2 regions of the Undibacterium sp. TC4M20W genome follow, and region 2 is predicted to be linked to the other one. Evidence: riboswitches for the same ligand, from Rfam matches in the RefSeq annotation. Region 2 holds a riboswitch; the other holds the start of a gene.
The links. A riboswitch is a leader RNA that binds a small molecule or an ion and turns the genes downstream of it on or off. The one in region 2 is predicted to bind cyclic di-GMP.
Positions count from the first base shown of each region.

Region 1: linked by a shared signal. The riboswitch ahead of ACO0LL_RS22500 (putative Ig domain-containing protein) and the one ahead of ACO0LL_RS16860 (response regulator) in region 2 are both predicted to bind cyclic di-GMP.

Region 1 covers NZ_JBMPPI010000023.1:58,840-66,317, reverse strand. Annotated here, with positions in the region: gene ACO0LL_RS22510 (TolC family protein) at 1-489, shown strand, start outside; gene ACO0LL_RS22505 (multicopper oxidase family protein) at 782-2,203, shown strand; gene ACO0LL_RS22500 (putative Ig domain-containing protein) at 2,269-4,521, opposite strand; cyclic di-GMP riboswitch class I at 4,745-4,831, opposite strand; gene ACO0LL_RS22495 (hypothetical protein) at 5,150-5,818, shown strand; gene ACO0LL_RS22490 (hypothetical protein) at 6,001-6,489, shown strand; gene gluQRS (tRNA glutamyl-Q(34) synthetase GluQRS) at 6,598-7,478, opposite strand, start outside.
Region 2 covers NZ_JBMPPI010000013.1:119,145-126,622, reverse strand. Annotated here, with positions in the region: gene bioB (biotin synthase BioB) at 1-740, shown strand, start outside; gene ACO0LL_RS16870 (acetyl/propionyl/methylcrotonyl-CoA carboxylase subunit alpha) at 881-2,884, shown strand; gene ACO0LL_RS16865 (pyridoxine 5'-phosphate synthase) at 3,083-3,811, shown strand; cyclic di-GMP riboswitch class I at 3,992-4,076, shown strand; gene ACO0LL_RS16860 (response regulator) at 4,115-5,023, shown strand; gene ACO0LL_RS16855 (response regulator) at 5,099-5,464, shown strand; gene ACO0LL_RS16850 (chemotaxis protein CheW) at 5,506-6,051, shown strand; gene ACO0LL_RS16845 (methyl-accepting chemotaxis protein) at 6,153-7,478, shown strand, end outside.

The sequences.
Region 1 (7,478 bases), on a different contig from region 2:
CTGGGTATCAGGCGCGACACCAATTTTGATGCAGCGGGACATGGTGAGATCAAACGTGGTGTTGAGGTCAGCCTGAGGTTGCCCCTATTTGACTGGGGTGATGCGCAGAGAACGGCCATGAATGCGAATACCCTGGCCGCCAGTTATCGCCTGCAGGCGACGGTGAACAATGCTGGTTCACACTTGCGTGTCAGCTACTCAGCCTATCGCAACATGTACGATATCGCCCGGCAATACCGCGACGAGATACTGCCTTTGCGCAAACGCATCTCGGCAGAAAACCAGTTGCGCTACAACGGCATGTTCATCAGCGTATTTGAATTGCTGGCCGACAGCCGCGAACAAATCAATAGTGTGTTGGCCGCCATCAATGCAGAACAACAATTCTGGCTGGCAGATGCAGCCTTGCAGGCTGAGTTGCTGGGGCGCCCGTCAGCAAGTAATCTGAATCCCGTTAAATCAACTGCCACGGCAGAAGCAGCGCATTGATCTCTAGAACTCAATTCATAAATAGGTTGAGATGCGTTTGTCTCATAACGTGGGCTGGCAAGGCGGACGAGGCAGTCAATAGCTTTGCCTATTGACAACGAGTCCAACGCAGTCCAGCACGCGTTATGAGGCAAACCCTTCGGGAACTGACGATTTGGGCGCATTGCTGCGTTGTGCCGCTTGCTAAGGCACCAGCCTTAGCTACGCGTCACGCCTTGCACTGCATCCCAAATCGTCTTGTTCGCACTCATCCTATTTATGAAATGAGTTCTATATCTGCGAAGGAAATAACATGAGTACAAGAAGAGATTTTTTTAAATTGGCGAGCATCGCCGGCGGGGCACTCGCAGCAAGCACCGTCAGCAAGGTGGTATTGGCAGCCTTGCCAGAAGCAGTCACACAAATTAGCCCGGATACCATGCCGCCACTGCAGCCCAAGAACGGTCGCCCATACAATCCGGTCGTGACCCTGAATGGCTGGACGCTACCATGGCGCATGAATAATGGTGTCAAGGAGTTCCATCTCGTGGCAGAGCCAGTCGTGCGCGAAATGGCACCCGGCATGAAAGCGCATCTATGGGGTTATAACGGCCAAAGTCCGGGCCCGACGATAGAGGTGGTGGAGGGAGACAGGGTACGCATCTTTGTCACCAACCGTTTGCCTGAACATACGAGCATACACTGGCATGGCCAGCGCCTGCCAAATGGCATGGACGGCGTATCCGGCCTGACCCAGCCGTCAATACAGCCGGGCAAGACCTTTGTCTATGAATTTGTCGCACGTCGCCCGGGTACCTTCATGTATCACCCACATGCTGATGAAATGACGCAGATGGCGATGGGCATGATGGGCTCATGGGTTACCCATCCAAAAAATAAGCATCCGCAGATTGATGAAGTCGACAGGGATTTTATATTTCTGCTCAGTGCTTATGACATAGAGCCAGGTGCATTCAAACCTAATATCATGACCATGACAGACTTTAATTTGTGGACATGGAATAGCCGCGTCTTCCCCGGCATTGATACCCTGAACGTGCGCAAGAATGACAGAGTCAGGATACGCGTAGGTAATCTGACGATGACCAACCACCCCATCCATATCCATGGCCATGAATTCACCGTGACAGGCACAGATGGCGGCCCGGTACCAAGAACTGCACGCTGGCCCGAGGTAACGACGGATATTGCCGTCGGCCAGATGCGCCAGGTGGAGTTTGTCGCCGACGAAGAAGGCGACTGGTCCTTCCACTGCCACAAGAGCCATCACACCATGAATGCCATGGGCCATAATGTGCCGTCGATGATAGGTGTTGATCACAAGGACGTGGCAGACAAAATCAACAAACTCATTCCCGCTTACATGACCATGGGGGACAAGGGCATGGCCGACATGGGCACTATGGAAATGCCCTTGCCTGACAATACTCTGCCCATGATGACAGGCGAGGGGCCGTTTGGCGGGCTGGAAATGGGCGGCATGTTCAGCGTAGTCAAGGTGCGCAAAGACCAGAAGCCGGGGGATTATAAAGACCCTGGCTGGTTCCGGCATCCCAAGGGAACTGTCGCTTTTGAATATGCCGGACCGGTGGCAGATGCACCGCGCCAGCCGGCTCAGCCTGTTGATACGCATGCTGGCATGAAGCATGGCTCACGTGCCATGCCGGAGCTTGAAGTACAGGTGCGCAAGCCGCAAGGTCATAGCGGGCATTAAGTTTCATAAAAAAATGGGGAAATCAGTAAACTTGATTTCCCCAATCTTACCTTACATTTACTTTCTTATTTCGCCGTAATGGTCACAGGCATATTCACAGTTGCACTCCTGCCAGTGTTATCAGTTGCGGTGATTTTCAAGGTGTAGTTGCCGGTCACGGGGCTGCTCCAACTGGTTGTGATATTCATGCCGCTCATCGCAAAGTTCAAACCCAGTGGCGCGCCACTGATAGAGATAGATAGCGACGTTGCGCCAGGCGCCGAGATGCTGATGGTGCCCGTCAAAGCCTTGCCAGCCACACCCGTCATGGCTGGTGCATTGATGCTCAGGCCAGATGCGACGATGCTGATGTTGAATACCGCCTGATTGCTTAATCCTGTCTTGCTGTCTTTGACGATGACAGTGACCACATATTTGCCTACCAGCGGGCTGGTCCAGCTGACGACACCTGTCTGGCTGATACTCATGCCGGACGGTGCGCCACTCAGGCTGTAAGTCAGTGCATTGGCTGAAGTCGCGTTTACATTGAACGACAAGGCACTGCCTGCCACGCCATTGATGGTGCTGGCAGTCACCGCAGGCGGCACAGGCGCTGTAATCGTCACAGTATATGTACCCTTGCCACTCTGGCCCGTTGCTGCATCCAGCGCATTCACGGTCACGGTATAAGTGCCCACAACAGGTGTGGCCCAGGTGACGTTGCCAGCGCTGCTGATCGTCATGCCCGATGGATTACCACTCAGACTGTAAGTCAGGGGATTGCTGGAACTTGCTGACACTGTAAAGCTCAATGCCGTGCCGGTCTGGCCACTGATACTGGCAGATGCCACCGTTGGTGCTGGTGTGATGACAGTGCCGCTGAGTGTGCTCAGCAAGTTGCTGACATTCGGTGTACCCAAACCAGTCAACTGATCATGCCCGGTCTTGGCTGTGCAAGCGGCACAACTGCCATTGCTGCCCTTGGCAACGTCAGCAAATACACTGGCATAACTGCCTGGTACGCTGGAGATTTTGTTATACAGCACGGCGTGGGGTGCACCCAGTACTGTTTTGCCAGCCTGCACCAGAGTCGCATTGGCGACCGCGATGATGCCTGCCCACTGCGGTGTCGCCAGGCTGGTACCACCAGCACTGACCCAGTTGACTGTGCTGCTGCCTGGTGTCATGACGGCGACATACTGGCCAGTGTTTGGATCAGAATTCATGGACACATCAGCCACTGTCCTGCGGGCAGGTGCGCCCATGCCTGGTACTGTCGTATTTTGATAGGCAGGTGTGGCCGTATAAGCACTGACACCACCACCGGTATTTGCCCAGGCTACTTCTGTCCTGCTACTACCAGAATAAGTCAGGCTGGTGCCGCCCACTGCTACTACATTCGGTGACACTGCTGGCCATTCAACAGCGGGGCCATTGTCACCGGATGCGGCAAGATAAGTCATTTTTGCTGTCGTGAATGTGCTTTCTACACCTGCAGTCCAGCTGCCTTCGGATGAGCCAAAACTCATGGACACCACGCCCGGCCCCATGGCATTGGCCAGCCGTATACCACCGACCATATTACTCATCGAAGAATCGGACGCTTCAATAAGGATGATGCGTGCCAGTGGTGCAGTCGCATGTGCCCATTGCACATCAAGTGCGATCTCGGTTGCCCAGCCAGAATCATAAGCTGGTGTGGTGCTGCTCATGCCACCTGCACTGGTGCTGAACACGACAGAGAATTCACATCCTGCCGCGCTTGATGCCGCAGCCAAAGGCAAGCTTGCGTTGGCGGCAATGCTTTTTACGGTACATGCAGGCAGCCCAAATTTCTGATTGAAGGCATTCAGTTCAGCCATGATATTGGGATCATGTTTTGCATTGACGATGTAGATAGTCTGGCCTGCGCCGAGTTGTGCAGCCTGCGCTGCAGTGAGGCTGCTCAGGCTGGCTGGCAGTGTTGGCATGCCATAGGCGGTGCGTATTTGTGCTGGTGTAAAAGTAGATACTACCCCTGTACCAGCAGATGGCAACACATCACCCTGGCCCGTCGCGATAGGAGCCGGTGTGAATTGTGGACGGGGCAGAGCGCGTATCGCCGACACTGTTAAACCACGGCCACGTACACCTTGCCATTCGCGTGGTATGGCTTGCATCGCTGCAGGCATGCGGGCTGATCTGCTGCCATCAATCGCATCAATATCGGCAGGTGCATCCAGCAATACCGGGGCCAGATGAAATGTTGGTTGGGTATTCAGCGCCGCCACATCAGGTGGCAGAACTGGTACTGAGATTTCCAGTGTAGTCGTGCCTGTAGCAACTTCTGCGGGTGGCAATGCGACAACAGCATTGCTGACCTGGGGGCTGTCACCGCCGCAAGCTGTAAGTATGCTTGCGCTTATTAAAATACTCAGGCAGCTAAGTGAACTGATTGAACTGAATGAGCTAAATGAGTTGGAAACTGTTCTTTTTGAATTAATCACGTGTGCACTCCGATATCAGCAGAGGGCGGTGATTCGGTAGTCATGCGCGGCAGTTAACAACTGCAACGACAACATCACCGGTAACCCCGCTGCCATGGCGCATATGCGCTGTAGGCCGGTGGCTTTGCGTCCCCATCTTTCAACGGGTTTGCCCTCAAGTTTTTTGGAAACTAATTTGAATCATCTATTTGAAACATTTATTTGAAACATCTATTTCAAACGTCTAAATGACGAATTCAGGATATGAATATTTCCGCCCAAATGAAAGCGGAAAAATGTCAAGGATTGTTGAAATCATGCAGCTAAAACAAACTTCGATTTCGCTTTGATAATGGAAAATGAAAATAGTTGTTTTGCTGGCTTTTGAATACAACAAAAGTGTTAATTTGTAAAATCATTTCCACTATTAAATCCGTCATGGCAGCATCGCGGGCCAGGATTCGTATCCTTTTTTATTTGAATTGAACATAACAAAATGCACATGAAACATTCTTCAACAATTTCCCGCACTATTTTTCTGCTTGGTCTGGCACTCACTTGCGCAAACTCGCAGGCTGCAAAAATCAGCCTGGACGATTGCGACTTGATTACCGCAAAACCTTTGCGTGCAGATTTCAAGGAGTGGTTGGCTAAGAACCGCAAACTCGCTGCAGAGGGCAATGTAGAGGCGCAAACCTATGTTGCGGCAGAGGCAAATAACCGCCTCGCATGCCTGGAAGAAAAAATCACTGAAAAATCAGGATGGTCAATGACCATGAGCAGTGCAGATGGCACGAGTGAAACAACATCCAATCCCAGTATCCCGAACATCAAGAAAAATGCAGATGCCTTTGCCGCATTGAAAGACGCCGTCAAATACACACATCAGGCTGGCGCGAGCGATCCGGCTTATCGCGGCATGTCGGCGCAGCTGGTCTTGCGATATCTGGACGTCTTACCAGAATCACTGGAAACAGCTTATGAAGATGTGGCTGGTGCCAATCAGCTCGAATGCGTGCTCAAGCGTCAATTTGGCAAGCGCGATGCCAAGTATGCCTGTGCATCGCACCGTACAACACTCGCCCAACTAACGACGAAAATATCGGCAGAGCGTCGCGCCATTCTTGATCAAAAAGCGCAGCAATGGGGTGCCGATTTTCCTATAAAATAAGTTGCACTACGATATTTTTTGAGAAGTTTTCATTTGTCATGACAGGTCTGTGTGTTGGATAACGCACAGACCTGTTGCCCATGCTCAAGCAAAATATTTTCTACAGAAGTCAACAGATGCGCAGGCCAGACGTTATAGGCATATGCGCAGGATGTATTTCTGTGATTAAAAAGGAGTACGCAATGAAAACCATGACATGCAAAAAAGTATTGATGGCAGGTGCTGCTTGTGCAGCCTTGTTCATGACAGCGCAGTCCCAGGCACAGAATGTCGGTGTTTCCGTGCAATTTGGGCAGCCAGGATTTTATGGTCAGGTAGATGTAGGTAACTTTCCCCAGCCACAGGTGATATACCGTGAACCTCGTATCATTGAAAGAGTACGCGTTGTTGAACCTCCGGTGTATCTGGTGGTGCCAACTGTGCACAGGAACAACTGGGGACGTTATTGCTACAGCTATAATGCCTGCGGCCGTCCGGTCTATTTTGTACAGGAAAACTGGTACAACACACAGGTAGTGCCACGTTACCGTGATGGTTATTATCGTGACCATAATTACAGGCATGATGCCTATCGCCGTGATGAGTATTGGCGCGATGACAGACGCGACAGGCGCTACGATGAACATGAGCGCCATGGACACGAGCGCGGCAGGGAACATCCTGAACATTAATTTGGCTATTAATTGCTTGCCAGATTTCAACGGTGAATAAGGCCGGCGATTTTTGGCTTACATCAAAGGTCATAGGTATTAACAAGGGCTGCAGTGCAGCCCTTGTGTCTATCTTCTATCCATACTGAGCAATTTTTCTTTCCAGATGTGAATTGCCATTGACCAGAAAGTGGGAATGTCAGTGATTGATGAGGGCATGTTCAGTCCAAGAAATTGTGCTGCCGGTATCAGCGCTTCATGCAGCACATCATTGTCACCACGGTCAAAAGCCAGCGCACCGGTTTGCTTGGACAATTTTTCGCCATCTGCATTAGTGACGACAGGCACATGCAAATAATACGGTGTGGGCAAGTCCAGTAATTCTTGCAGATAGATTTGCCGTGCAGTGGAATCTATCAAATCTGCGCCACGCACCGCATGCGTGATGCCTTGCGCGGCATCATCGACTACCACCGCTAGTTGATAAGCCCAGAAACCATCGGCACGTTTCAATACAAAATCCCCCACCTCGGTCGCCAGGTTTTGCTGCTGCATGCCAGCCATGCGGTCTTCAAAGCGATAGATTTGATCTGGTACGCGCAAGCGCCAGGCACGCGCTGTCTTGCCATCTGCCAGACCATGACGGCAAGTGCCCGGGTAAATCTGACTGGCTGTGTCACCCAGGCGCAGGCGCGAATCAGCGATTTCCTTGCGTGAGCATGCGCAGGGGTAAAGATTATTGCCCAGTTTTTGCAAGGCAGCTTCATACAGATGCTGGCGCTGGCTTTGCCAGGTGATGTCGCCATCCCAGAGCATACCGCAGCGTTGCAGCGAGTTAATAATGTACTGGTCTGCGCCTTTGACATTCCGGTCAAAGTCCAGGTCTTCCATACGCAGCAGCCATAGCCCATCATGGGCTTTTGCATCAAGATAGCTGGCCATGGCAGCGACCAGCGAACCCATATGCAAGGGGCCAGTCGGTGAAGGGGCGAAACGTCCTATGTATTTTT
Region 2 (7,478 bases):
GCGAAGTGCTGGATGCCGCCAAAGCCGCCCGCGAAAACGGCGCAACCCGTTTTTGCATGGGTGCAGCATGGCGTTCACCTAAAGACCGTGACATGGAAAAGGTAGAAACCATGGTGCGCGAAGTCAAGGCCATGGGCCTGGAAACTTGCGCGACTCTGGGCATGCTCAAGGAAGAACAGGCGCAGCGCCTGAAAGATGCAGGTCTCGACTACTACAACCATAACCTCGATACCGCACCTGAGTTTTACAGCAATGTGATTTCTACCCGCGATTACCAGGACAGGCTTGATACGCTTGGTCATGTGCGCAGTGCGGGTCTCAAAGTCTGTTGCGGTGGCATCGTCGGCATGGGTGAGTCACGCCGCCAGCGCGCTGGCCTGATTGCGCAGCTGGCGAACCTGAATCCCTATCCAGAATCGGTGCCTGTCAATCATCTGGTGCAGGTAGAAGGCACGCCTTTGCATGGCCTGGACCCACTTGATCCGCTGGAATTTGTACGCACGATAGCTGTTGCCCGTATCACCATGCCCAAGGCGCGTGTGCGCCTGTCTGCCGGTCGTCGCCAGATGGGTGAGGCGGTACAGGCCATGTGCTTCCTGGCTGGCGCGAATTCGATTTTCTACGGCGATAAATTGCTGACTACGGCTAATCCTGAAGCGCAGGATGATCGCGTACTGCTCGATAAACTGGGCTTGAAGACGCGTGGCAAGGTCGAAGCGAAAGCTGGAAATTGTGGTTGATTAAGAACTTAAGTAAGACCTTAAATCTTTAGCACAGAGCACACAGAGAAAAAATGGAGACACAGAGGAAGGCAAGTGCTTTTCTTTGATGAAAATCGTAGTCAATTATCGTAGATACATCCACCCAAAAGGTTAGAGACATGTTTACCAAAATCCTTATCGCCAACCGTGGCGAAATTGCTTGCCGTGTTGCTGCTACCGCACGCCGCATGGGCATCAAGACTGTCGCTGTGTATTCCGAAGCCGATGCCAATGCCAAGCATGTCGCGGTTTGTGATGAGGCAGTCTTGATAGGCCCGGCTGCCGCCAAAGAGAGTTATCTGCGTGCCGACAAGATCATAGAAGTCGCATTGGCGACGGGCGCGCAGGCGATACATCCGGGTTATGGCTTCCTGTCAGAAAACAGTGAATTCGCTGAAGCCTGTGCCAAAAATGGCATCGCGTTCATCGGCCCGCCAGCATCGGCGATAGAAGCCATGGGCAGCAAGTCTGCGGCGAAATCCCTGATGGAAAAAGCCAATGTGCCGCTGGTGCCGGGCTACCATGGCGATAATCAGGATGCGGATTTTTTACATACCGAGGCTGACCGTATCGGTTACCCCGTCTTGCTCAAAGCCAGTGCCGGTGGTGGTGGCAAGGGCATGCGCGTCATCGAAAAATCGGCTGACTTCAAAGACGCGCTGGCATCCTGCAAACGCGAAGCCATCAACTCTTTTGGTGACGACAAGGTGCTGGCAGAAAAATATCTGCAAAGACCACGTCACATAGAAATCCAGGTGTTTGCTGATACCCACGGCAATTGCGTCTACCTGTTTGAACGCGATTGCTCGGTACAGCGCCGCCATCAAAAAGTACTGGAAGAAGCACCTGCACCAGGCATGACGGCAGAGCGCCGTGCGGCGATGGGCGATGCTGCCGTCGCTGCTGCAAAAGCAGTTGGTTATGTCGGTGCCGGTACGGTGGAATTCATCGCCAACCAGGATGGTTCTTTCTATTTCATGGAAATGAATACCCGTTTGCAGGTTGAACATCCGGTGACAGAAATGATCACCGGTACTGATTTGGTGGAATGGCAATTGCGTGTTGCTGCCGGCGAAAAATTGCCGTTGCAACAAAATGAATTACAGATCCATGGCCATGCGATTGAAGCACGCGTATATGCAGAAAATCCGGAAAAAGGTTTCTTGCCATCGATAGGTACTTTGCGTCATGCACGCACCCCTGTTGCGGTGAATTTTGAACTAGGTGGCGCGACTGATCCGGCGGCTTTCCGTATCGATAGTGGCGTGCGTGAAGGCGATACGATTTCGCCTTTCTATGACCCCATGATTGCCAAGATGATAGTCTGGGGCAAGGACAGGAAAGAAGCGCTGGCCCGCATGGCGCAAGCCCTGGCGCAATACCAGATCGTCGGCCTGAACAGCAATATCGCCTTCCTGTCACGCCTGGTCACCAGCACAGCTTTTTCTGGCGCTGATCTGGATACTGGCCTGATAGAACGCAATCAGGCAGAACTGTTCCCAGCACCGGTAGCCGCGAATCTGACTACGCTGGCGCTGGCGGTTGTATCCCTGTTGAATTCAGAAAAATCTACAAAGGGTAGCAGCAGCGACCCATGGCAATCCAGCCACGGCTGGCGCATGAACAGCCTTATGCAACGTAGCCTGCAATTCACGGAAGAAGAACAAACGCATGATGTGCAAGTGACTTATCTGTCTGACGGCTGGCAAGTGCAGGCAGGTGAATCGAAAGTGCAAGTCAGGCTGGCACTCGCCGATGAAAATGATATCGTCATCAAGATTGCAGACCAGACCGTGGCTGCCACGGTAGTGCGCGATGGTGAGCATTTCCACGTCTTCAGTCAGGGCAAGCATACAGCCCTGCATTACATTGATGCACTGGCACATGCGGGTGAAGCCGAGGCTGAAACTGGCCGCCTGACTGCACCCATGCCCGGCAAGATCGTTGCTGTGCTCGTCAACAAGGCACAGGAAGTGAAGAAGGGCGATGCCCTGCTGATCATGGAAGCCATGAAGATGGAGCATACGATCTCTGCCCCGCATGATGGCGTCATTGATGAAGTCTTGTATGCGATTGGTGATCAGGTGACTGAAGGGGCGCAGTTGCTGGCTTTCCAGCAGTAAGCTTTCCTGAAGTTTGTACCGTAAAGCCAGCACTGTTGTGCTGGCGTTTTTACTGCATGTTCAGCAAAAAACAGATACACCAACAAATCACCTCGCTGTGTTACTTGTACAAACTTGCAAGCAAGTCCATCATGATTACCTGAACAGAAAATTGTTCCAGCGATTTTTCATTACCTTGCCCAGACCTTTGGAATCACCATGACCGCACTCTCCATCAACATCAACAAAATCGCCTTGCTGCGTAATTCGCGTGGCCGTAATTACCCTGATGTGCAGGCTTTTGCTGCACGTTGCCTGGACCTCGGTGCGCGTGGCATTACACTGCATCCACGTCAGGATCAAAGGCATGCGCGTTATTCTGATGTCGAAACTTTGGGTGTGCTGTGCCAGGCACGTTGCGTGGAGTTGAATGTCGAGGGTTATCCCGCGCCAGACTTTCTCGAAGTCGTGAAGCGCAACAAGCCTGCGCAATGCACTTTGGTGCCGGATGCGCCAGATCAACTGACCTCTGACCATGGCTGGGACTTGCGCAAGGATGCCGATTTTCTACGCCCCGTACTGGCTGAATTGAAGGCGCTGGGCATACGTAGCAGCCTGTTTATTGATTACGACAACCAGGACATGCACCTGGCCAAAGAACTGGGGGCAGACCGGGTTGAGTTATATACCGAACCGTATGCCGAACATTTTGGCACGGCAAAGGGGGAAGAGATTTTCCAGGGTTTTGCGGCTGCTGCCAAACGTGCCCAGGATGCTGGTCTGGGAGTGAATGCAGGGCATGACCTGAACCTGGATAACCTGGCCAAATTCCTGACCATACCCGGCATACTGGAAGTCTCCATAGGCCATGCTGTCATCGTTGAATGCCTGGAACAGGGTATTGTTGAAGTGCTCACAAAATATGCAAAAATTTGCCAGCAAGGCTAGATTTTATATTTTTTGCATGAAAAAAGAAAAAGCAAAAAAATGTTAACTTTTTCCTTGTAGCCTTCAAATTCTTGAACTACATTGGGGTAACGGTGCTTCGCATGAAGCACTGTGGTTGATGTTCCTCTCTATGCTCAAGAGATAATCGATAGAGAGAATATCAGCGTTGTTGTTGGTGTTGGTGTTTAAAGGCAAACCACCCGAAAGCGTGGGACGCAAAACTACAGGGCCCTCGCTAAACACGGCAGGGTAGCCAGGTACCGTATTCCGCATTGGCGGTTTTTCGTTAAGAGGCATGTGCTCATGAATAGCATTTCTACGGCGCTTCCCGGCGCTTCTAAAAAAATTCTGATTAGTGTATTCGGTTTGTCTGAGTATGAATTGCGTCTGGTGCGCAGCGTGCTTAGCTTGACCATGGCGAGCGGACGCAGGCATTCCTATGCCTTGTGCGATGCCAGTCAGGCTGCTGACCCTGATATCGTCATACTCGATCCGGATAATAGCCAGGCCAGGGCAGCTTTACAGGAGCTTATAGCAACACACAATATTCCCGAACCTGCAACGGTATTCATTTCCAATGCAGGCAAGGCACATCCAGGCAAATATCATTTACTGCATCCTCTGGTACCAACCAAGATGCTGGCGTTGCTGGATCAGGTAGCAGATGAACTGGAAAAAGTTTTACAAACAGCATTTCCACTCAGTGCAGCAGTTGCTCAGAAGGCAGAAATGGACAAAGCAGCTATTGTGCAGCCCCTGCTGCAAAAAAATCCTTCAAACTCGGTTTTGCAGGGTGGTCACCGTGCCCTGATCGTGGATGACAGCCCTACTGCAAGAATCAAGATAGACCTGGAATTGCGCTCGATGAAGATCGCTTCTGACTGCGCTGAGACTGGCGAGCAAGCCTTGCAGATGCTGGAAAAGAAAAACTACGACATTATCTTCCTCGACATCGTCATGCCTGGTGCTGATGGCTATGAAATCTGCAAGATCATACGCCGCCATCCACAAACCAAACGCACACCCGTGGTCATGCTGACCAGCAAATCCTCTCCGTTTGACCGTATCCGTGGCTCGCTGTCTGGATGCAGCAGTTATCTGACCAAGCCTGTAGAACACCTGAAGTTCCGTGCCGTCGTCGAAAAGAGCCTGAGTGCAACTGAGACAGCGCCTGACATGGAAAAGAATCACGGCCTGGCGATGGGTACCTGAAACCAGATCAGCCCAATATTTTTACCTTGGCTCTGGGGATCAGAGCGTTTCACTTACACATCTCGGGAGTACATCATGGGTATGAAAAAAGCACTCGTTGTTGACGATTCCACTACTGAACTGGCCAACATCAAAAGCATATTGACTGATGCCGGTTATGTGGTGGTCACCGCATCCAGCGGCAAGGACACGCTGGAAAAAGCCAAGGCCGAAAAACCCTCGATTATTTTCCTCGACATCGTCATGCCAGAGATGGATGGCTATGAAGCCTGCCGTAGCCTGACGCAAGATCCGGCAACCAAAGACATCCCTATTATCTTTGTCAGCAGCAAATCGCAAAAAGCCGACAAGATCTGGGGGCAGTTGCAAGGTGCCAAAGGCTATGTCGCCAAGCCCTATACAGCGGACCAGATCATTGATCAACTCAAAATCGCTGCCTGATTTTAAATTTTGTAACGCATCACCCATCTGCGGGGGCGGTCATGAGCTTAGTCACTTCCAGCAATGCCGGACAGTCCAAAGAATGGCTGCCACCCAGTGTTGCCCTTGAGCGCTTCACTCCACCTGGCGATTTGCTGTGGAGTGATGTGGCACCCTTGGTCGAAAGAAAGCGTTATGGCTATCGTGTGGGTTCGTTGAACTTGCTGATCAGGGCCGAGGTGGGGAGTGAAGTGATACGGCCACAGGCGCTTGCTCCCTTGCCTGGTGCGGCAGCATTCTTGCTTGGTCTGATCAACCTGCGTGGCAATCTGGTGCCCATTTTTGATTTGGGTCTGGTACTCAGTGGCCGCAGGTCTGAAGTCACTGCATCTAAATTATTTTTGATTTTGGACAAAGCAGAAAATGCCGTTGGCATGCTGATAGACAGTTATCCGCAGCCACTGACCGAATTGCGCACCATTACCCAGATGCCGCAATTGCCTGCCACGCTGGAAGCCCATGTGCCAGCTGCCTTTGTCAAGGATGACAAAGTCTGGCTGGACTTCAATCATGAAAGTTTTTTTGAAAAACTCAGCCGCAGTGTATAGAGCACAGAACTAAAGAGCATAGAACTAAAAACTGGAATCGGCTGATCCCCTGCTATTGATTTGACCAAGTAGTCTTCGATGTTTTTCTTGTGGAGAGCAAAATGAAATTACGTACTCCGAATATTGGTATCCGGCTCAGTCTGGGATTTACAGCGGTGTTGCTGCTGTTGGCGGTAACGGCCTGGCTGGCGATGTCCAACCTGAAGAGCATCAATGACGGTACCCACCGCATTGTGGATGGTAGCTACCCTAAAGTTGTGCTGGCCTACAAGATGCTTGGTAACGTTAATGCCAATGCGCGTTCCATGCGTAATATGCTGCTCCTGAACGATCAATCGGCAGTGGAAAAAGAACAGCAACTGATTTTGTCTCGCAGGCAAAACCAGGATGAAAACATCGCCGGTTTTGAAAAACTGATTACCAGTGAAGAAGAAAAAGGCATCTTCCAGACAGCGACCGAAGCACGTAATAAATACGGTGCTTCACAAAGGGAATTCCTGCGTCTGGCGACTGAAGGTAAAAAGACGGAAGCCACAGCCTGGTTGCTTGGCAACCTGCAAGCCGATCAGGAGAAATGGTTTTCTTCGATGGATAATCTCATCGACTACCAAACAAAATTGGTGAATAAGGATGGTGCCGCCGCCGATAGTACTTATGTCAGTGCGAAAAACATCCTGGCTTTGGTGGCAGCCTTGTCCATCTTGCTGGCAGCAGGTGTTGCCTACTGGATGACGCGCAGTATTACCAAACCGGTATCGCATCTGATTGGCGTTATGCAGAAACTGACGCAGGGTGATGCCAGTGTCAGGGCGCGCAGCACTCAACCGGACGAAATCGGCAAACTCTCACGCCAGTTCGACAAGATGGTGGATGAACGTGAAGCCAGCCGCAAATCCATCGAAGATGAAAATGAAAAACTCAATGAATCTGTGCTGGTCTTGTTGCAGGCCGTGGCGCAACTGGCGAGCAGGGATTTGACTGTCAAAGTACCGGTATCTGCCGACGTGACAGGCGCAGTATCTGATGCCTTGAACATGCTGACCAGTGAAACTGCCAAAGTGCTGCGTGATGTAAGTAATATTTCTGCCGACGTGACCGAGGCCACGCTGAAAGTGAAAGCCCAGTCCGATAACGTGATGGCCGCAGCAGCAGAAGAAAGGCTGGAAGTAGAACATACTACTGTTTCATTATCGACCGCTTCTGAAGAAATGCGCAATATTGCCGACCTGGCACAAACCTGCAACCGCGCTGCTGATAATGCGATACGCTCAACCCAACTGGCGATGGATACGGTGAACAGCACGGTCGGTGGTATTAACAGTACCCGCGACATCATACGTGAAACAGAAAAACGGATTAAACGCTTGGGTGAACGTTCACAAGAAATTTCCGGCGTGGTCGGTCTGATTAATGCGATTGCAGAACGT